DNA from 2 places in the Pseudoalteromonas sp. SWYJ118 genome. Region 2 is predicted to be linked to the other one. Evidence: predicted binding sites of a transcription regulator. Region 2 holds the regulator's gene; the other holds the start of a gene.
The links. Region 2 encodes sigma-54, which starts transcription at its own class of promoters, with help from an activator protein. Its sites were predicted from a motif close to GTTGGCACGNNNNTNGNNT; they were not measured.
Positions count from the first base shown of each region.

Region 1: a site for sigma-54 is predicted at 1,051-1,069, ahead of I6F48_RS20825 (ferritin-like domain-containing protein). Genes of this name have one in related genera too.

Region 1 is NZ_JADYXC010000046.1:684-7,618, reverse strand. It holds gene I6F48_RS20830 (ExbD/TolR family protein) at 1-251, opposite strand, end outside; gene I6F48_RS20825 (ferritin-like domain-containing protein) at 564-1,007, opposite strand; gene I6F48_RS20820 (LysR family transcriptional regulator) at 1,185-2,123, opposite strand; gene aceK (bifunctional isocitrate dehydrogenase kinase/phosphatase) at 2,140-3,858, opposite strand; gene I6F48_RS20810 (DUF4124 domain-containing protein) at 3,962-4,444, opposite strand; gene I6F48_RS20805 (DUF3413 domain-containing protein) at 4,533-6,029, opposite strand; gene I6F48_RS20800 (DUF1414 domain-containing protein) at 6,035-6,247, opposite strand; gene yejK (nucleoid-associated protein YejK) at 6,310-6,935, shown strand, end outside.
Region 2 is NZ_JADYXC010000001.1:95,387-110,797, reverse strand. It holds gene I6F48_RS00580 (calcium/sodium antiporter) at 1-396, shown strand, start outside; gene I6F48_RS00575 (KpsF/GutQ family sugar-phosphate isomerase) at 400-1,371, shown strand; gene kdsC (3-deoxy-manno-octulosonate-8-phosphatase KdsC) at 1,372-1,923, shown strand; gene lptC (LPS export ABC transporter periplasmic protein LptC) at 1,920-2,474, shown strand; gene lptA (lipopolysaccharide transport periplasmic protein LptA) at 2,464-3,009, shown strand; gene lptB (LPS export ABC transporter ATP-binding protein) at 3,006-3,731, shown strand; gene I6F48_RS00550 (RNA polymerase factor sigma-54) at 3,801-5,300, shown strand; gene hpf (ribosome hibernation promoting factor) at 5,327-5,614, shown strand; gene ptsN (PTS IIA-like nitrogen regulatory protein PtsN) at 5,619-6,071, shown strand; gene rapZ (RNase adapter RapZ) at 6,090-6,935, shown strand; gene I6F48_RS00530 (HPr family phosphocarrier protein) at 6,978-7,250, shown strand; gene mgtE (magnesium transporter) at 7,381-8,739, shown strand; gene I6F48_RS00520 (protein disulfide oxidoreductase) at 8,796-9,347, shown strand; gene I6F48_RS00515 (YgiQ family radical SAM protein) at 9,805-11,982, opposite strand; gene I6F48_RS00510 (bifunctional diguanylate cyclase/phosphodiesterase) at 12,382-14,571, opposite strand; gene I6F48_RS00505 (SRPBCC family protein) at 14,683-15,264, shown strand; gene I6F48_RS00500 (TIGR03899 family protein) at 15,233-15,411, shown strand, end outside.

The sequences.
Region 1 (6,935 bases), on a different contig from region 2:
GTCGCAACTTGCTCTAAATCAATTAACCTCCCTGAAAAATATACTCCGTTACTTTCATCAATTCTAAATAAAGCATTTTTAACAGGCTTATCTATTTGAGGGCTGTCGAGTGGTCGGTTTAATTCAATAGCCACAGGTTTTACAAAAGATGTAGTTACAATAAAGAAAATTAGTAATATGAACACTATGTCTAACATCGGGGTCATATCTACATCAACATTATTTTGCAGTTTAGTTAGTTTACTTTTCATATTGGACCTTATTTTTAATTAAATGCTGCGGCGCCACAGCAAGGTTTTAGGTACCTATTAACAAAATTAGCACAGCAAAAATAAAGCGTGGTTAAATAAACATTCTAATAACATTAAATATTTGTATTCATTATGTATTTAAAATGTGGCGAAATAAGGTGGTGTTTATAGCAATCTGCTTATATGGGGTCTATATGGCATCGTTATAGTGTGATTTAATTCGTTAAATTGCTTAAAGATTTATGCAGATTGGTATTAGAGGCAATAAAAAACCCAGCGCTAGGCTGGGTTGTATTTATGCGTTATGTAAGCTTACTGCTTTTGCATACGGCTCATTTCTGCATGGCAGCTTTGCATTGTTAATAATGTTTTAGCCAGTGCAGCTTCGCAATCAGCCGGTTGTGGTTTATCCATAGCGGCTTTAATTTCTACAAGCGTTTTATCTTCTACTTCTTCAAGCTCTTTTACATACGTGCTGTCGTTATGTGAGGTGAATGTAGTAAGTAAGGCTGTGTATGCACGTCGTGCTTCAACTGCGAAAGATGAACCATCTTCGCGTTCGCCTTTTTCATTAATTGCATATGGCTGCAAGCGCTCAACACTCACTTTTCGGGCATCTATCATACGCTGAAAAAGTGCGCCAATAGCAGGGTCTTCAACTTTTTCCTGTGCTTTTTGATAAAAATCGATGCCGCTGTTCATAACTTGAATGATGTCAGTAATATGATTTACTTCTGATCCTTGATGGGTGTTCATAATGACCTCTTTTATTAAATGAATGTATAGTTCAATTTAATAAAAGCAATGTATGTTCCACGTTTTTATTTTTATGTAGTCATTTGATTTTATTGGCTTAATTTCATTTCAGAGAGGGGCTAAGTTAATGAGGAAAGTATTAACCTAGCAATTTTTACATTATATTGTGTAATAAAGTTATTTTAGCTCTTCAGCTACTTCAGCGACTTTTTGGCGTAACCAGATGTGGCTCGCATCGCGATGTAACAGTGGGCTCCAAATCATATCAAGCTCAAAAGGAGGAATTGGAAACGGTGGCTCTAAAATTTTAAGCCCCGGATCATCTAAGTATATATTTGCGGCTTTTGAAGGAAGGGTCGCAATCAAATTTTTCTCTTTAGCTAAATGAATCGCTACATGGTAGTTACGCGTAAAAGTGGCAATGTTGCGATGTTTACCAAAGTGGGCAAGTGCTTCGTCAACCCAACCAAGTTTTTGCACATCTTTAGGGTCCATGCCCACGCCTACACCAAAACCTGTTTTACTCACCCATATATGGCGCGCTTTTAAGTAGCTGTCGAGGCTAAAGTTTTCAATAATAGGGTTGTCGGCCTTAACTAAGCAGCAAAAACTGTCTTTCCAAATACGTTTATGATGAAAAGACTGAGGTAAGTTTTCAAAGCGGTTGATTGCCATATCTACTTTGCCGTTTTCTACGTCATGAAAGGTTACATCACTTGGTGTGAGTATATCTAAAGTAGTATCGGGGGCTTCTTCGTGTAGTTTACTTAAGAGCTTTGGCGCTAACGTACTTGCAGCGTAATCACTGGCCATTATTCTAAATACACGTTTACTCTGGCTTGCCTCAAATTCTCTATTGGGTGCTAGGGTTTCTTCAAGCGTCATTAATATGCCACGAATAACGGGTTGTAACTCTAAAGCGCGCTCTGTCGGGACCATACCATCGCTGGTACGAACTAAAATAGGGTCGTTAAATAAGTTACGAAGACGTTTAAGGCCATTACTCATTGCGGGCTGCGTAATACTCAATTGATTAGCAGCGCGTGTTACATTGCATTCTCGAAGCAATGTATCGAGATAAACGAGTAAATTTAAATCTATTTTACTTATATTCATTGTGTGTCCTTTGCGTCTACCAGTGATGGATAAACCGCTGTGCTGTCGGGTATGGGTAAATATGACTTACCTGCCCATTTTTTATATTTTGTTGCGCCTGCTTCCAAAAGCTAACATCTATAAGCTCTGGATGAGTGCTGAGGAAAAACTTTTTATACATAGGATTAGGCATTACAAATGTACATAACTGCTCTGGGAATACATCTTGTGGTGCAACAGAGTAACTTTGTTCATCCATTAAATAATCGTCGTAGCTCTTTGCTTTCGGTAATGCTCTAAAGTTCATATCTGTTAGGTATTGAACTTCATCGTAATCGTAAAAAATAATACGTTTGTGCTTACTTACACCAAAGTTTTTTAAGAGCATATCGCCAGGAAATATATTAACGGCAATCATTTCTTTTAGAGCTTGCCCATATTCTTCAATCGCGTCTGCGGCACTTTCTTCATCAGCATTTTCTAAAAATAAATTGAGTGGTGTCATGCGTCGTTCAATATACAAATGCTTGATGATCAACCAATCGCCCTCAATTACCATTGATGAGCCAATTGTTTTATGTAATTGCGCAAGTAAATTACTATCAAAACGCGCTAAAGGAAATACGACGTTAGAATACTCTATGGTATCGGCCATTCTGCCAACGCGATCATGATTTTTTACCAGTTGATAGCGTTTTAATACGGTATCACGGCCGAAGGGCTTACTTTCACCAAATTTGTCTTTTATTACTTTAAAAACATAACCAAATGAGGGGAGGGTAAATACCATCATCACCATACCGGGAGTCCCCGGTGCAATTGTAAACTCATCACTTGAGTGAGATAAGTGATTTAAAAACTCTCGATAAAACTCAGTTTTACCCTGCTTGTGAAAACCCACTGCATTATAGAGCTCAGCAAGTGTTTTGTTTGGCATAAGCTGATTCAAAAACCGGACAAGTGCTGAAGGCGCATGAGTCTCTACCATAAAGTAGGCGCGGGCAAAGCCAAAAATGACACGCATTTGAGACGATTTAGTTAAAAGTGCATCTAAATATAATCCGTTATCTTCATCGTGTAATACGGCGATTATAAAAGGCTGAACCCCACTTTTTGAAACAACACGTCCTACTATATAAGCTGCTTTATTACGGTAAAAAGGTGTGTGCAAAATATCAAAGCGCATTTGCCAAGGTTGATGATGTGTATCGGGGGCTTGTTTATAAAAAGCTTTAACAAGAAGGCGAATATCACGCTCTAAATTTACAAATGGGGCTTTAAAATCAAAATGATTAATAATGCGCTTTATTGTTGGCTTTAGGCCATCAACTACTGGAAAATATGTCCTATATTCTGCTTCTACAGGTACTGAAGGAGCATCTTTTAAGGTTGCTTCTACAAATATAAAGTCATTATGAAAATAGCGCCTATGGTACAGCCGGCAAAATACAGAGTTATAAAAGGTTTCGGCGAGTTCTGCTTGAGGGTGGAAACATAAAAAATGCTGATATATCTTTTTAACTTTGAGCCATAGGCTTTCATCTAGTTGCTCTGTTGGGGTTTCTTTTTTTAGCGCTTGTGTGGTTTCGTTAACACGATCATCATAATAGCTGATACGCAAACGGCTGATATCATTAATTGCTTGCCAATCTTTTTTTGCAAAGGCGAGAGGGGCTTTGGCCGTTGTTTTTTGAAATAGCTGATAGTGCCTTTTAAAACCCGTTAAAATTAATTCAGCAATATGGCGAGGCTGCATTTGCACTCCTTAATAGTCCCTAGAGCTTATACTCTATTGTGTTAAGGGTATGTTATTTTAAGTTTAAAACCAAGATAAATATTACTTGCTAATTAAGAGTGATTTATTGGTATTGAGCTATCTTTTTTTCGAGAATTTTAATTTGTTTAGTAATAACCAATACGTCTTTTTTGTACTCTTTATTAATTATTTTTAGTTTTTTAGTAATGTCTTTAGTAATACGCTTTTTATCATCAATGGCTAGAATATGATTTAACCGTTCTTGTTGTTTATATTCAGCACGCTGCTTATTACGATCAAGTATTGTGAGTTTGTGGTTATTGCTGCGTAACTCTGCCTGTAAGCCAGATAGAAGCCTTTCACGTTCAAGTTCGTTCAGTTGTTTAGTGTAATCAACTTTTGGGCCTGAATACTGATTACCCGTTGTGTTAACTTTATAAGTCGTTGCTTCGTCGTCACAGGGAAGTTGAGAAAAGATTGTGCCTTTTTCTGTTACGCATTTGTAGTAAGTGGTATCGCTAAAGCTAAAAAAACTGACAAGTAAAAAGCTAGAGTGGAGGATGGTATTACGAAAAGTTTTAAACATGTATGCCGTCCTTGATTTTTATATCTAACAAAACAATATAAAACTATAACCTAGCTTGGTGGTATAGCAAGCTAGGTTAGGATAACGGTTATTGGGTAAAGGTTTTAAGCTTTTTAATACTCTGCACTAAAAATGGTATATCTAAACCTTGTTCAATAGAAAAACCTTCAGCGGCAGAGATGTTTTTAAAGTTACCATCTGAATCTATTAAGGTAATCCTATCTTTTTTATAGGCTATAACGACACCCTGAGAGTAGTTAACGCCCATATCATCTTTTTTCTTGTATAAATTAACGCCCAGCATTGTTTGCTTAGCAATGGCTTTACAATTTAAATATTGGCCAACACTTGTTGCAATTAAATCGCTAGGTTGAATAAGTCCATCTACTTTAGAAATACGTTTGTCGGAGCTATATAAAGTTGATGTTGTTACTACTTCTTGCTTGTTATTGGCAAGACTAAAAGCAAAAACCTGTGTTTTATCATCTCGTACAACGGCGTTATCGCTACTTTTAATAACTCTAATTGCGCTAGAACTATGTGCTTGATCATTTATAAAACTAAGTTCTTCCACGCCGGTTACTTCAATGCTGCGGCGCTGACTTTGCCATGCGGGAAGAGTTTGATCTCTTAAAATTGCTGCTTTATAAAAAGCTGGCAAACCATACACTAAGCTAAATAGCATATCGTCGTGATTAGTTGGCTGTAAAAACTGCTCTGTTTTGTGTAAGTTTTTATTATCGGCAACAAATTTAGCGAGTTGTTGCTGGGTTTCAAATACAAAAATATCTACATTGGCTTGTGTGTAGTCCTCGCACTTATCAAGCGGGCTTGGCATTTGATAACTAATGTTTTGGTTATTAATTTTTACGTTATGTGCTTGCTTATAGCTTTCTATATCAAGCAGGTCATTTTTAGCTAATAAACTTTTAGCGGTAGTAGGGTATGACAGTGGTAGTACATTATCTTGCTTCGTTACGTCAAAGTTTAAATTTGCGTCAGCCCAAATATGAATACTGTGACTAAGTGAAAAACACACTATTAAAAATGAAATTGCGTAACGTGCAAATTTATATTGTTTTAAGCGCTCAAGGTGTTGCCATGTGTAATTACTCACAAGTAGCTGAAAGCCTAAAATAAGTAATACAATCCCACTGGCTAAAATGGTTGTTAAAGCAGGTGAACTGGTTAAACGATGCCACAACAATGAAATGATTTCAGGCAAGGCAGATATACTTAGATGATAACCCAAATTAACGTAAACATAAGCATCAAGGGTAAGCAGTGAAGCGCCTAGTGTGGCTATAACAGCCGCCATGCCTCGTATATGTCGTGGGTAGGGGAATATTAAACTAAGCGGAAATACCGTCAGCACAAACGCTAAAAAGGCGATAAAACTAGTGTGGCTTAACCACGTTACTAGCATATAAGTAATGCCCATAAAGCTTGTTGGTGGCGAGTCGGCAAATAAGTAGCTTAAGCTAATAAATAGCGCCAAGCCAATATTGGCAAAAGTAAACCAATGGCCCCAGCTTAATAGCTGACTCGCTTTTGATGAAAACTGATTGTGCTGCGATAAATTCATAGAGTTTATTTAACCGACTGTGATAGAGCTTTTGCAAAGTTCTCAGTTACGGCTTGTCTTTTCCCTGTTGGTACATGCTCTTTTAAGATATGCGTGATAGAATTTCCTAAACACATAAGGCTTAAATCTACCGGCGCATTGTGTTTAGTTAGCACATCAATAAGCTGATCGACGATTTGTTCTACTTCTTCATTAGAGTATTTTGATAAGATTGGCATCAGTTGGTTCAATAAAATAGTTATATTCTCGTATTTTAACACTAGAGGCGTGAAAAACAAAGATGACAACAGACGTTAAAAAATTAGTCGTTCATTATGTAGACAAAAAAGACGACGATACGCAAATTCACCTTCGAAATGATGAGATGGTAATTAACGATAAAGTAGCCGTTTTTATCGAACAATTACATCATGCATACAATGGTAAGCCAGGTAAAGGTTACTGTGCTTTCAGTGGTGATAAAAACAGCATTGTAGCATCTGCAATGCAAAGCTACCGTAACGATGAGCTAGGCTTTTGGCGTATGACCGAGCAAGCCTCAACGGTTTTAAAAGAAGAGCTTGATAAGTATGCATTTAGTGAAACAGGCTATTTAGTATTTTGTCATTATCAGTATGTTGCTACCGATTACATGTTAATTGCGATGATTAACATTAAAGAGCATTACTCTATGACTTCAGAGCTAGATTTAGCGGCTTCTCGCCATTTAGATATATCTCGCATGCAACTTGCTGCTCGTATCGATTTAACAGCGTGGGATACGCAAGCAGAAGATAATCGTTATATTTCATTTATTAAAGGACGTGCGGGTCGTAAAGTAGCTGACTTTTTCTTAGACTTTTTAGGCTGCGAAGAAGGTATTGATTCAAAACAGCAAAGCCAAGTAATGCTTAGTGCCGTAGAGGA
Region 2 (15,411 bases):
TTAATAGGTTCAGCTGTCGATATTGCTAAATACTTTGGCTTAAGCGACCTAGTCATTGGTTTAACAATTATTGCCATTGGTACTAGCTTGCCAGAACTTGCCGCTTCTATTGCGGGTGTACTTAAAAATGAAGACGATTTAGCACTAGGTAATATTGTTGGCTCAAACATATTTAATATTCTAGCTGTATTACCACTGGCTGGTATTATCAACCCTTCTGCAATTGACCCGTCATTAGTAAGTCGAGACGTATTAATTATGATTGGTGCAACACTTGCCCTAATTATTATGTCATTGAACTTTAGAGGCACCCAACGTATCAATAGAGTAGAAGGCGGCTTATTGCTAATAGCGTTTTTGGGTTACCAAGGGTATATTTTTAGTCAAGTAGGGTAAATAATGGCAACGCTAAATTTTATTGAACAAGGCCTTCGCGTTTTAGATGTTGAGCGCCAAGCACTTAGTGATATTGCACAATATGTAGATGAGAATTTTCATAACGCATGCCAATTAATGTACGACTGTGAAGGCCGTATTATTGTCATTGGTATGGGTAAATCAGGTCATATTGGCAATAAAATAGCAGCAACCCTTGCAAGCACTGGCAGTCCAGCATTTTTTGTTCACCCTGGTGAAGCAAGTCATGGTGATTTAGGTATGATCACTAAAAATGACGTGGTTATGCTTATTTCTAATTCAGGTGAGACCAGCGAAGTTTTAAATATCATTCCTGTTTTAAAACGACTTGGTGCCAAAATGATATCGATGACTGGCAATACGCAATCAACCATGGCGACCCTTGCTAATGTGCATGTGTGCATTAAAGTAGAAAAAGAAGCCTGTTCATTGGGTCTAGCTCCTACATCAAGTACCACTGCAACGCTTGCGATGGGCGATGCCATGGCAGTTGCATTATTAGAAGCTCGCGGGTTTACAGCTGATGACTTCGCGCTATCTCACCCAGGTGGTAGTTTAGGCAAGCGTTTATTACTTACTTTAAAAGATGTTATGCACAGCGGCGCAAATACACCTATTATTAGCGTTTCACAAACAGTTAAAGACGCCCTCATTGAAATGTCTGCTAAAGGTTTAGGTATGACAGCCATTGTTGATGAAAATCAGCAGCTCGTGGGATTATTTACCGATGGCGATTTGCGTCGTATTTTAGAGCAAAGAATTGATATTCATACAACACAAATAGATGTTGTTATGACTAAGTCATGCACTACGGCTACGCAAGATATTTTGGCTGCTGAAGCGCTTAATATTATGGAACACAAACGTATAAATGGCTTAATCGTCGTCAATGAGAAAAACCAACCTATTGGCGCATTAAACATGCAAGACCTATTAAAAGCAGGAGTATTATAAATGCAATTTGAAGAACTCTATCAACCGCTGAGCGATGATGCAAAAGCACGCGCTAAAAAAGTAAAACTACTTATATGCGATATTGATGGTGTATTTTCTGATGGCCGTATTTACCTTGGTAATCAAGGTGAAGAGCTAAAAGCATTTAATACAAAAGATGGTTTTGGCATTAAAGCGCTTATAAACAGTGGCTTTGAAGTGGCTGTAATTACTGGTCGTCATTCACAAATAGTGCAACAACGTATGAGCAGCTTAACCGTACAGCATATTTATCAAGGCCAAGAAAATAAGCTCATTGCCTATCAAGAGCTAAAAGACAAACTCAACCTTAGCGATGAACAAATTGCTTATATCGGTGATGATGGTCCTGACATGCCCGTTATGGAATTAGTCGGCTTTGCTGTTGCAGTAAATGATGCCCATCCACTTATTAAACGTTTATCACACTATGTAACGCAAATGCCTGGCGGCTTTGGTGCAGTAAGAGAGCTCACCGACTTACTTATGCTTGAAAATGGTAAAGCATTGACTACACAAGGCACTAGTTCATGAATGCAGCGCGCATAATATTAAGCGTTTTATTCATTAGCTGTATGGTTTGGCTTTGGTACCCTTATTTTACACAAACAAATATTGTGCCTCAGACTGAGCCTGAAGTTATTGCCAAGCCTGATTACATAGCCATAGAACTCAAACAAACAGCCTATGACGAACAAGGTAAAATTAGCCACAAAGTCACTGCGGCTAAAATGGAGCTATATCAACAATTAGGTTTTACGTTTTTTGAAAAACCTATTTTTACTTTATATAACGAAAAGCAAACGTGGCAAATAAATGCAGACGAAGCAACATTATACGAAGACAAACAATTAATTTTAGAAGGCAATGTGGTTGCCAAAAACTTAACCGATAACGCCATGATAGACAAAATCAATGCTGATAATATTCAGGTAGATATAAAGCTATTAACAATGCGTTCGGAGCAACCCGTTATCATCACTGGACCCAATTTAAAAATCACTGGTAAAGGCCTAGAAGCCGACTTAAAAACCGAAGTGATAAAACTAATTAACCATACGCGAACCATATATTATGACCAATAAAATATTAAAATCACTTATTATTCCTACACTTATACTAGCGTTTAATAGTAGTGCTGCAGAGCAAAACACGCAACCGGCTGCAAATCAAATTTCAATAAGCGCCGATAAGCAAGAAGGTCAATTAAAAGCTAATGTCGGGATTTTTGAGAAAAACGTTGAAATTATTCACGGTAACCGCCGTATCACAGCCGACCGCTTAGAAGTACATAAACGCGATGAACTTGGCGATAATAAACAATTATTAATTGCTACAGGTAGCCCTGCGCACTTTGAAGAAAAGCAATCAGATGGCACGACTATGAGCGCCAGTGCTGACGAAGTACGTTATGATGTATCTAAGCGTTTTTTAACGCTTGTTGGTAATGCACAAGTATCGCAAGCGGGACAAAAAATAAATGCTAAAAGCATTACCTACGATATAGAGCAGCAGCTAATCAGTGCCGAAAAAGATGAAAACTCAACTGACCGCGTTCACACAATTTTAGTACCAATCGAGACTAAAAAAAGTAAAAAAAGCGACAAAGGTCAACCATGAGCACATTAAAAGCAGAGCTATTAGCAAAGAGCTATAAAGGCCGTGAAGTTGTAAAAAACGTCGGCCTTGAAGTCAAAGCTGGCAGTATTGTTGGCTTACTTGGCCCTAACGGCGCAGGTAAAACTACCACGTTTTATATGATAGTAGGACTTGTACCTAGCGACAAAGGTAAAATATCGATAGACGATAACGATATTACTCTTTTACCTATGCATAGTCGTGCTAGATTAGGCATTGGCTACTTACCGCAAGAGTCTTCAATATTCAGAAAGCTGACTGTTTATCAAAACTTAATGGCCATTTTAGAAACGCGCAAAGAGTTAAATAAACAAGCTAGAGAAGACACTCTCGATAAATTATTAGATGAATTTAGCATACAACACATTCGTGATAGCCAAGGTATGGCATTGTCGGGTGGCGAACGTCGTCGTGTTGAAATAGCACGTGCGCTGGCAGCAGATCCTAAATTTATATTACTGGATGAACCATTTGCAGGTGTTGACCCGATTTCGGTATTAGACATAAAGAAAATAATAGAACATCTTAAAAATCGTGGGATTGGTGTATTAATTACCGATCATAACGTAAGAGAAACCCTTGATGTTTGTGAAAAAGCCTACATTGTTTCTCATGGGGAGCTGATTGCATCAGGTACTCCAGAACACGTATTAAATGATAAAACAGTACGCGATGTTTACTTAGGCGAGCAATTTAGGCTGTAACATTTACGCCATGTCTTTAAGCATCTGCTAGTATTAATTATAACAACATAAAAGGATTGTTAGAGATACATGAGGCAATCACTACAGCTGCGCATGGGCCAGCAACTTACAATGACTCCACAGCTGCAACAAGCTATTCGTTTGTTGCAACTCAGTACATTGGATCTCCAGCAAGAAATACAAGAAGCTCTCGACAGCAACCCGCTATTAGAGGTTGAAGAAGCAGACTATTCAGAAGACGCTGCAGGTAAAAACGAGCAAAAAGCAGATACAGATGACATAACTGTTAGCGCATCTGCCGATGATGCTCCAAGCGAATACGAACAAGATAGTGGTGAAGCACTTGCAAAAGACACGCTAAGTGACGACATGGCTATGGATGTTAGTTGGGATGAGTACATGAGTGCCGCCCCAGCAGCATCATCGGGTCCGATGCCTGAAGACGAATCAATATACCAAGGCGCCTCTACTGAAACGCTCCATGAGTATTTAATGTGGCAGTTACAACTAACGCCATTTAGCCCTACAGACGAAGCTATTGCTATTGCTATTGTAGAAGCCGTCGATGATTCAGGTATTTTAACACTAAGCTGCGAAGAGATTTTAGAAAGCTTTAATCAAGAAAACGAAGATGATAACGAAGTCGAACTTGATGAAATTGAAGCTGTATTAAAACGCATCCAACTGTTTGATCCTGTTGGTATTGCTGCACGTAGTTTACAAGAGTGTTTGTGTATTCAGCTTAACCAGTTTGATAAAGAAACACCTTACATTAATGAAACAAAAATGATTTTAACCGAGCATATTGATTTATTAGCTGCTCGTGACTATCGTACATTAATGAAGAAAACTAAGCTCAAAGAAGAAGAGCTTAAGGAAGTAATGACATTAATACATACTCTTAGCCCTAAACCTGCAGATACTATTGTAAGAGAAGAATCTGAGTATGTTATTCCTGATGTGTCAGTTAAAAAAATTAAAGGCCGCTGGGTTGTTGAGTTAAACCCAGACAGCATGCCTAAAATTCGTGTTAATAGCCAATACGCGGCAATGTCTCGCACTGTAAAATCCAGTGGTGACAGCCAGTTTATTCGCTCGCATTTACAAGAAGCTAAATGGTTTATTAAAAGCTTAGAAAGTAGAAACGACACGCTATTAAAAGTGACAAATTGTATTGTTAAGCAACAACAAGGCTTTTTTGAACACGGTCCTGAAGCCATGAAACCAATGGTTTTAAATGATGTTGCTGAAATGGTAGAAATGCACGAATCAACAATTTCGCGCGTAACAACCCAAAAGTATATGCACACACCCCGTGGTATATTTGAGCTTAAATATTTTTTCTCAAGCCATGTAAGCACCGAAAACGGTGGTGAATGTTCATCTACAGCAATCCGTGCGCTTATCCGAAAATTAATCGCAGCAGAAAACTCAGCAAAACCATTGAGTGATAGCAAAATAGCGGATATATTGGCTGAGCAAGGAATTAAAGTAGCGAGACGTACAATCGCAAAATACCGCGAATCTCTGGCTATTCCACCGTCAAATCAGCGTAAAAGTTTGATTTAAGACGCAAAAAAAAGAGGGTAATGCTTATGCAACTAAACTTAACTGGTCGTCACGTAGAATTAACCGATTCACTAAGAGACTATATTAATACCAAATTTGCGAAGCTAGAAAGACACTCTGATCATATTAATAATGTTCATGTCATTCTCGATGTAGAAAAATTAAATCAAAAAGCAGAAGCCACCATACACGTAAGCGGTGCTGAGCTATTTGCCTCTACAGAACATCAAGATATGTATGCCGCCATTGACTCGTTGATCGACAAGCTCGATCGACAAGTAATTAAACACAAAGAGAAGCTTGCTCGACACTAATATGATGAAATTAAGCTCACTTATATGCCAGGACTGCAGCAAAGCTGCGGTCCTTTTTAATAGCAAAAAAAGAATTTTAGAGTTCATTAGCGAACTTGCTCACGACAAACTTCCGTATTTACCGCAACAAGATATTCTTAATGCTTTAATGAGCAGAGAAAAATTGGGTAGTACAGGTATAGGGCGTGGCATTGCCATTCCTCATGGAAGAATGAGCGGTGCAGAAGAGCCTTTGGCTTTAGTACTCGTTAGCGAAACTCCAATAAATTTTGATGCGATCGATAATCGCCCTGTTGATATTTTCGTCGCACTCATCGTACCAGATGGCGATAACCAGCAGCACTTAAAGACTCTAGCAACCATTGCTGATAAACTAAACAACAAAGATTTTTGTAAACAGTTACGCAGTGCAAAATCAGATACTGAGCTTTACCAAGTTATTGTCAATCAATCATAGTTTTATAAAGGGTGTTAAATGGAGTTAATTATCATAAGCGGCCGTTCTGGTTCTGGAAAGTCGGTTGCTTTACGCGTTGTAGAAGATTTAGGTTATTATTGCGTAGATAATATTCCAGTTAACTTGCTTCCTTCATTAGTTCGCAGTGTGTCTGATAGCTATGATAAAATTGCTGTTAGCATTGATGTGCGTAACATCCCTAAACAACAAGATGAATTTAACGATATTCTTGAATACTTGCCTGGCTTTGCAAAACCTACGTTATTTTATTTAGATAGCGACGATCAAACATTGATCAAACGTTTTTCTGAAACTCGTAGATTACACCCACTATCAATTGACTCGTTGCCTCTTGATTTAGCCATCAAAAAAGAAAAAGAATTACTTGATGTATTAATCACCCGCGCCGACTTTATGATAGATACAACTGATTTAAGCGTTCATCAACTTGCTGAATCTATTCGTGAAAAGATTTTAGGTAAAAAAGATAAGCAACTGATTGTCACGTTTGAATCGTTTGGTTTTAAATACGGTATACCAAAAGAAGCAGATTACGTATTTGATGCACGCTTTTTACCCAATCCACATTGGGAACCTGAATTAAAACCTTTAAATGGGTTAGATCAACCTGTTAAAGATTATTTGGCCAATCACAGCATAGTGCAAAAATTCACATGGCAAATTCAAACATTTGTACAAACGTGGTTACCGCACTTAGAGCGAAATAACCGCAGTTATTTAACCATTGCCATTGGGTGTACAGGCGGGCAACACCGCTCTGTATATTTAGCGCAAACTATCGGTGAAAGTTTTGCAATGACACATCCCAATGTGAAAATTCGCCATCGCGAACAAGAAAAATAATATAGCTGAATAATCACCTGTTCAGCTTAAGTAGAGTAAGTTATGCATTGTGAAGACACTTTTTTAATAAAAAACAAATTAGGATTGCACGCCAGAGCAGCCACCGTGCTTGCCCAATTGGCAGTGCAGTTTGATGCGACAATTACATTATTTCAAGATGACAAAGAAGCCGCAGGCGATAGCGTACTTGCACTAATGTTACTTGAAAGTAGCCAAGGCAAAGAAGTAAAAGTTGTATGCAAAGGCCCCGATTCTGAGCAAGCTTTACATGCTGTTGGAGAATTAATAGCACAACGTTTTAATGAACAAGAATAAACAGTTATAAAAATAATGCTCGCATTACTAATGCCCCAACTAAAACAGATATATAAAATAAATACGGTTAGTGACGCCAGTTAACTCACCTCTCCCCATAAAATAATATAAAAATTTATAAAGGACGCCAATGCCTGAAGCTTTTGAACAAGATTACCCACTACAGCAACTAAAACAGGTGACTAAGTCACTCAATAGTGGTCAATTTGTTCAAGTTAGGCGCATGCTCGCAAAAACAGCTCCTTGTGATACCGCATTATTATTAGAATCATCACCGCATAAAATTCGCCGACTCCTTTGGCAGTTGGTTGATCCTGATGTGCAAGGCGATGTTCTTGAAGAACTATCAGAAGATGTTCGTTTAGGCATTATTGCCCAAATGGAACCTAAGCACATTGCAGCCGCAACAGAAGATATGGGCCACGATGACTTAGGTGAAGTATTACGTAGTCTGCCGGACACCGTTTATAAAGACGTTGTTAGCGCGATGGACATTCAAGACCGTGAACGTGCAACACAAGCACTTTCGTATCAAGAGCGTTCTGCTGGCGCGCTAATGAACACCGATACGGTGACCATTCGCCCTGACGTTACGCTTGATGTTGTACTTAGGTATATTAGGCTACGTGGCGAGTTACCAGAAGGTACCGATGACTTGTACGTTGTTGATAAGCATAACTGCTTTATAGGCGCTTTATCGCTGAGTACATTATTAACTAACCCGCCAGAAAAGATTGTTCGCGATTTAATGGATGAAGATTGTGAATCCATTCCAATCTCAATGGATGAAAGTGAAGTCGCGCAATTATTTGAACGTCATAATTGGATATCGGCCCCCGTAGTCGATGATAACGATCAGCTCCTTGGCCGTGTCACTATCGATGACATCGTTGACGTAATCCGCGAAGATGCTGAGCATAGTTTATTGGGCTTAGCCGGCCTTGATGATGAAGAAGATACCTTTGCGCCAGTACTAAAAAGCTCTAAAAAACGCTCAGTTTGGTTAGGTGTCAACTTACTAACTGCACTTGCAGCTGCTTTTGTAGCTAGCTTTTTTGAAGGCACTTTAGATGTTTTACCTATTTTAGCTGTACTTAACGGTATTGTCCCTTCTATGGGCGGTGTTGCAGGTAGCCAATCATTAACGCTTGTTATTCGTGGTATTGCGGTAGGTCATATAAATCAAACAAACCAACGTTTCTTGATGATGAAAGAGCTTGCTATTGGCGCGTTAAACGGTGTTTTGTGGTCGTTGTTAATAGCAGGTGTTATTGCCCTATGGCAGTGGGACTTTATGCTTGGTGGCGTACTCGCCTTCGCTATGTTTATGAACTTAGTGGTGGCAGGTGTTGCTGGTGCGAGTATCCCTATTATTCTTAAAAGAATGAATATAGACCCAGCACTTGCAGGGAGTGTGGTGCTAACCACGGTGACAGATATTGTGGGTATATTCGCCTTTTTAGGTACTGCTACTTGGTTGCTGGTTTAAGTTAGAAACTTTTGCAAATAACTAAAGTAAAAAACACTTAGGGTAAAGCTGCAACTATGACAACGGGTACCAAAAATAAAAAAGACACACCTAAAAAAACGCCAAAACAAAAAGGCCTATCAATATTAAAAAGTGTGTTGATATATGGTTTCATATTTTTCGTAATTTATAACGCTGTCAATTGGTGGCGACAACCTGTTATGCCAGCAAATCCTCAATTACAATTAATAGATTATAAAGGGCAAAACATTGATTTGTCAGCAATGAGCCAAGATAAACCAACACTTGTCTATTTTTGGGGAACTTGGTGCCCTATTTGTAGTATTACCTCCCCTGCCATAAACGAACTCGCAAACGAGAATAACTACCCTGTCGTGAGTATCGCAATAAAATCAGGCTCGGATCAAAAACTACATGAGTATCTAAATGATCATGGCTACAGTTTTACCACTGTCAACGATCAACACGGTGAGATATTTGCCGATTGGCAAGGGCAAGTCACGCCATCTTATATAATCTTAAAAGATAATAAAATGACGCAAGGGCTAACAGGCATTCAGCCGTTATGGTCACTAAAATTACGTTTGTGGTTATCATCAACGTTTTAAGAAAAAACTAACTGCAAGTATATAGGCACTAAATACGTGCTATCTCAAGAGGGGTTTCTAAAAGCTCGCTCTTTATTACCTACAATAATATAGCCAATAAAGAGCAAGGTTTACTTAATTTACGCATGAAAAGGGTTTAAAAACCCTTAGCGTAATTAAACTAATCTACTAGGGCGTGTTGATCTTTGTGGATTGAAATTTGTTCAATCTAGGGGCGATTAAATCGCGGCGCGAGGTTTGTAACCTAGTGGGCTAAGTAAAAACCGAGCAACAAAGAGTTAATCGTCCCTAGAAAGAACCCAAAGGGCAGCGCATGTTTGGTATTTATGCTGCGTTATCGCCTATTCATGGGGAATAACCACACTACATAGGCTCCGCCTTGCCTAAAAACCAAACATACTGCTGCAAATTCACCCACCAAAGATCAACACGCCCTAGTTATTAATAGATTGAATCACTAACGTGTACTTTGACGATTACCGCCTACTTTTGGTTTAGTGTTTGCCTTTTTAAATTGGCTAAAACCGGTATGTCGCGTTAGTGCAGGACGTCCGCCTTTACTGCCACCTTTACCTGCTTTTTCATCACGCCCTTCTTCAGGCACTAAACAGTTAGGCCCTTTACCAATTAAATTAGCTTTACCCATTTTACGCAGTGCTTCACGTATCATCGGCCAACCTGCTGCATCATGGTAACGTAAAATAGCTTTATGTAATCTACGTTGGCGAGCACCTTTAGGTACTGGAACAACTTCTGTATTGTTTTTTATATTACGTAAAGAGTTCATTTCTGTGTGGTAAATAGTCGTCGCATTAGCCATCGGTGATGGGTAAAAATTTTGTACCTGATCAAGCTTAAAGTCGTTTGATTTAAGCCATAAAGCCATGTTTACCATGTCTTCATCTTTTGTCCCTGGGTGAGCAGATATAAAGTAAGGAATTAAATACTGCTTTTTACCGGCTTCTTTAGAGTACTTATCAAATAATTCTTTAAATTGATCGTACGCCCCCATACCTGGTTTCATCATTTTTGATAATGGACCATCCTCTGTATGCTCTGGGGCTATTTTTAAGTAGCCACCTACATGATGCGTTACTAATTCTTTAACGTAACGCGGGTCGCGTACAGCTAAGTCGTAACGAACTCCAGAAGCAATCAATACCTTTTTGATACCCTTAACTTCACGTGCTTTTTTATATAAGTCTATTGTTGGCGTATGATCTGTATCCATATGCTTACAAATTTCAGGATACACACATGATAAACGTCTACAGGTGCTTTCTGCCTTTTTGCTCGTACAACGCAGTTTATACATATTTGCAGTTGGACCACCTAAATCAGAAATAACACCAGTAAAACCGGGTACTTTATCTCTAATCTGTTCAATTTCTTCAATAATTGATTCTTGCGAACGGCTTTGAATAATACGCCCTTCATGCTCCGTAATTGAGCAAAACGAACACCCACCAAAGCAACCGCGCATAATATTAACTGACGTTTTTATCATGTCGTAAGCAGGAATTTTAGAGTCGCCGTAACTTGGATGAGGAATACGCTGATACGGTAAACCAAACACAGCATCCATCTCATGTGTTTCTAATGGGTATGCTGGCGGGTTTACCCAAATAGAACGATCGCCGTGTCGCTGAAACAGTGCTCTTGCACAACCAGGATTTGTTTCTTGATGTAGAATACGCGAAGCGTGGGCGTATAAAGGTTTGTTAACACTTACTTGCTCATAAGCAGGTAACTTAACATAGGTTTTTTCCCACGGTTTAGGTCGCGCAGGCTGAACCATAATTGGTTTTGCAGCTTCTGCCTTTAAGTCTATACCCGCTTGTTTAAATTCAGATTTACTACAGCCAACATCATCAGCACCGTATGGATTTGGAATTGGATCAATTTTACCAATTTTATCTATAGCGGTGGAGTCACTTCCACGCCAACCTGGTAAAGGTTCTTTTCTGATAACAGCCGTGCCGCGAATATCTTGAATAGTATCCATTGTTTCGCCTGCGGCAATACGGTGTGCAACTTCAACTAACGGACGCTCTGCGTTACCGTAAATTAAAATATCAGCTTTTGCATCAAACAAAATACTACGACGTACTTTTTCTTGCCAATAGTCGTAATGAGCTATACGACGAAGACTCGCTTCAATACCACCAATAACAATTGGGATACCTTTGTATGCTTCACGGCATTTTTGCGAGTAAATCATTACGGCGCGATCTGGACGTTTACCACCTACGTTATCTGGCGTGTAAGCATCATCGTGGCGCATACGCTTTTCAGCTGTATAGCGATTGATCATCGAATCCATGTTGCCAGCTGTTACACCAAAAAATAAATTCGGTCTGCCTAGTTCCATAAATGCATCTTTAGAGTCCCATGCTGGCTGGGCAATAATCCCCACTCTAAAGCCTTGCGCTTCAAGTACACGGCCAATTACCGCCATACCAAAACTAGGATGATCGACGTACGCGTCGCCACTAATTATTATTATGTCGCAGCTATCCCAGCCAAGTGCATCCATTTCTTCACGTGTAGTTGGTAAAAATGGCGCGGTGCCATAACATTCAGCCCAGTATTTAGGGTATGAAAATAAGGCGCGCTTAGCTTTGAGTGTGCTCATAATTGTGGCCGTAGAATAACAAAAGGCGCGAATTATACCCTACTAAATTGTTTATATATACAAAGTAGTCAAAGCATATCGCGCCTTAAATTCTAAATCGTTCATTAGGGCGTGTTGATCTTTGTGGATTGAAATTTGTTCAATCTAGGGGCGATTTAATCGCGGCGCGAGGTTTGTAACCTAGCGGGCTAAGTAAAAACCGAGCAACAAAGAGTTAATCGTCCCTAGAAAGAACCCAAAGGGCAGCGCATGTTTGGCATTTATGCTGCGTTATCGCCTATTTATGGGGAACAACCACACTACATAGGCTCTGCCTTGCCTAAATACCAAACAATCTGCTGCAAAATTAATCACAAAAGTTCAACACGCCCTAACTTAAATAATAATAAGTTAATCTTTTTAGCGTTTATTTATAAATTCTATTAATTCATTTTCAGGCATGGGTTTAGCATACATAAAACCTTGTACTTCATCGCATCCTAAATCTTTTAAGAACTGGGCTTGCTCTTGTGTTTCGACCCCTTCAGCAATCGTTTTTAAGCCCAATTTAGCACCAAGTGATATAACTAAGGCAGCAATAGCGCCAGTGTCGTCATTTGGTAAATCTTTAATAAATACACGATCTATTTTCAACCGATCCAAAGGTAAACTTTGAATGTAACTCAGCGACGAAAAACCAGTACCAAAGTCATCAATAGCAACTTCCATTCCGAGTTCTTTTAGCTCACTTAGCGTACTAATAACCGTTTCCAGCTCATCCATTACTACGCTCTCGGTGATTTCTAATTCTATGTTTTTTGGCTTAACACCATATTTTAACAATGTATTTTTAACAGTTTGCGCATAACCTTTTACTTTAAACTGTGGGACAGACACATTAACTGCAATACAAATTTCTGTGCCCATATTTTCTAGGCGCTTTTGCTGTTGGCAAGCTTGTTCTAATACCCACTGCCCTATATCAACAATTAAGCCCGCATCCTCTGCAAGTGGCACAAACACAGCCGGTGATATATACACGCCATCACCTGCCGGCCAGCGTAATAATGCCTCACATCCAATTAGTGATAAGTCATCTAGTGAAAGTTGAGGTTGGTACCATACCTCTAATTTATTTCGAGCAAAGTCATGACGTAACTGCCTAATGATCCCTATCCGCCAAGCCATCTTATCTTGCATATCAATATTGTAATAAACGCCTTCTTTATGCTTTGCTTTTTTAGCTTGGTCAAGTGCAATATAAGCAACTTTCAGTGTATCAATACCGCTACTTTGAAAGTCTTGTTGTTGGCATAAGCCCACTCTAAAATCGATAGGGAGTAAATGTTCTTCTGCGTAAAATGAAATACCTAATTGCTCATTCAACTTTTTTAAGTCAAATTCGTCTTGGCGAATAATAAAACCAAAAACATCAGCGCCAATACGTGATAGTAATTTAGCTGTTGGGTAATTTTCTCTTAACCTTTGCACAATGCCAATTAATACTTTATTGCCGACCTCTTGCCCTAAGCCGTTATTAATATCTGCAAAATTAACTACATCAAGTAATACAAATACATGATCGTTCACGTGTGGCTTTTGATAACTCACCACACGCTCAATAAAGTTAGTACGATTTGAAATACCAGTAAGCACATCTTTATAAGCAGCATCTCTTAACTTTACAAATAACCTTATGTTATCAAGTGCTACACTTACATTAGTTAAGAAAATTTCAGCAAATTGTAGCTGTGCTTGTAAGGGAATGTGGTCGCACTCTATATATAAAGCCGCTTTTCGATGCTTACTTTTTAATATAAATGTTGAACTTGAGTCTATGTGTTGGTGCTTTGACAAACCAAAACACGACTCAACTTGTTCAAATACTTTGCTATCAACATTAATTAATTTTTTACCAAAATAGCTTTCGTAATGCCCGCAACCACCTAAGACCTGAATAAAATCATCGCCATCTAACTTACTGCAAACAAGCCCTCTAGGTGAACATTTTAAAATAATACTCATGTGCTTGATGATTTCTTTGCATAATTGCTTAACATCAGTAAGTCCTAAAATAGACTTTGATGCTGAAACAATCGTGTTCATTGCATCACTTTGATATTCAAGCTGACATACCTGCTCGTATGAGCGAATAGCGGTTATAAGCGAAGTTACTAACTTAGAACGAGTCAGCTCTGTTTTCGTTTTATAGTCATTTATGTCGTATTCTCGTATTACTTTTTCTTCTGGTGTAATACCTGCTTGCCCTGTTCTTAAAATAATTCTTACATGCTGATTATTTAATTCGTCACGCACCCTTTTTACAACCTGCAAACCGGCATCGTCAGTTTCCATAACAACGTCTAAAAAAATAACCGAAATATTTTTATTTTTAGCTAGCACTTCTATTGCTTCTGCACCCGAATAAGCATCGTGAAATCGCAAGCCAGCCCCTAAAAACTCAACGCCAGACAAAGCTAATTTTGTTACAGAATGAATCTCAGGTTCGTCATCAACAATTAAAATATCCCAAAACTTAGTCTGCTCAACAACAGCATCGTCTTCAAAATCTTGTTCAAAAAATAAAAAATCGTTTTGATCTGACGACATTCGCTCTCCTAAGTAGCAATCAATAAATTATTTTTGGTTTATAATCTAATTCATACTATAGTCGATTAATAAAAAGTTGTTGTATTTCAACTTGAAAAACTAATAAAAGGTGTGCTTATTAAACCATTAAAAATATTAATCAAATGCGTACTGTTATTACTATTAGTATTGGCACTGGTAGGGCTAATACTGCCTCAAAGTTATAGTGTAAATAAAACAATCGAAATTAATGCCAATCTTAAAGTAATAAAGCCGCTTATCACCGACTTTAGCCAATGGCAAAAATGGTCTCCATGGGAAAAAGTAGACCCCAGCATACGTTTTACTTTGGGCGAACCCAGTTCTGGCCTAGGGGCTCATCAGTCTTGGAAAGGAAAATGGGGGTATGGTGAAATGATCATAACTTCGGTAAGCCAAAATAAAGTCAGCTTCAACATACTTTTAAATGCTGAACATATTATTAGAGGCACTTTTAACCTTAGCGAGCAAAACGGTATAGTTACGTTAATATGTAATATTAAAGGTCAAACAACTGCTCCTTTAATATCTGGTTACACTGCAATTTTGAGCGAGTACGTACTCAGTAATACAGTTTCACTGGGTTTAAATAACCTTCAAACTGTTGCACAGCTTAGTGATCCACAAAGGATAATGCACAGTCATGACAGTCAAAACAGCACAGGCGAGAATTAATCTTGCCAACATCATCGAGTCCTTGCTTGGTTACCCTATAACAAAAGTAGGTAGTAACGGTGTACTACCTACTAACGAGCAAAGTTACGATATTAAGGGCAAAATTAAGCCGCTTTATCATATCAACAGTGAAAACTCTGTTTTAGC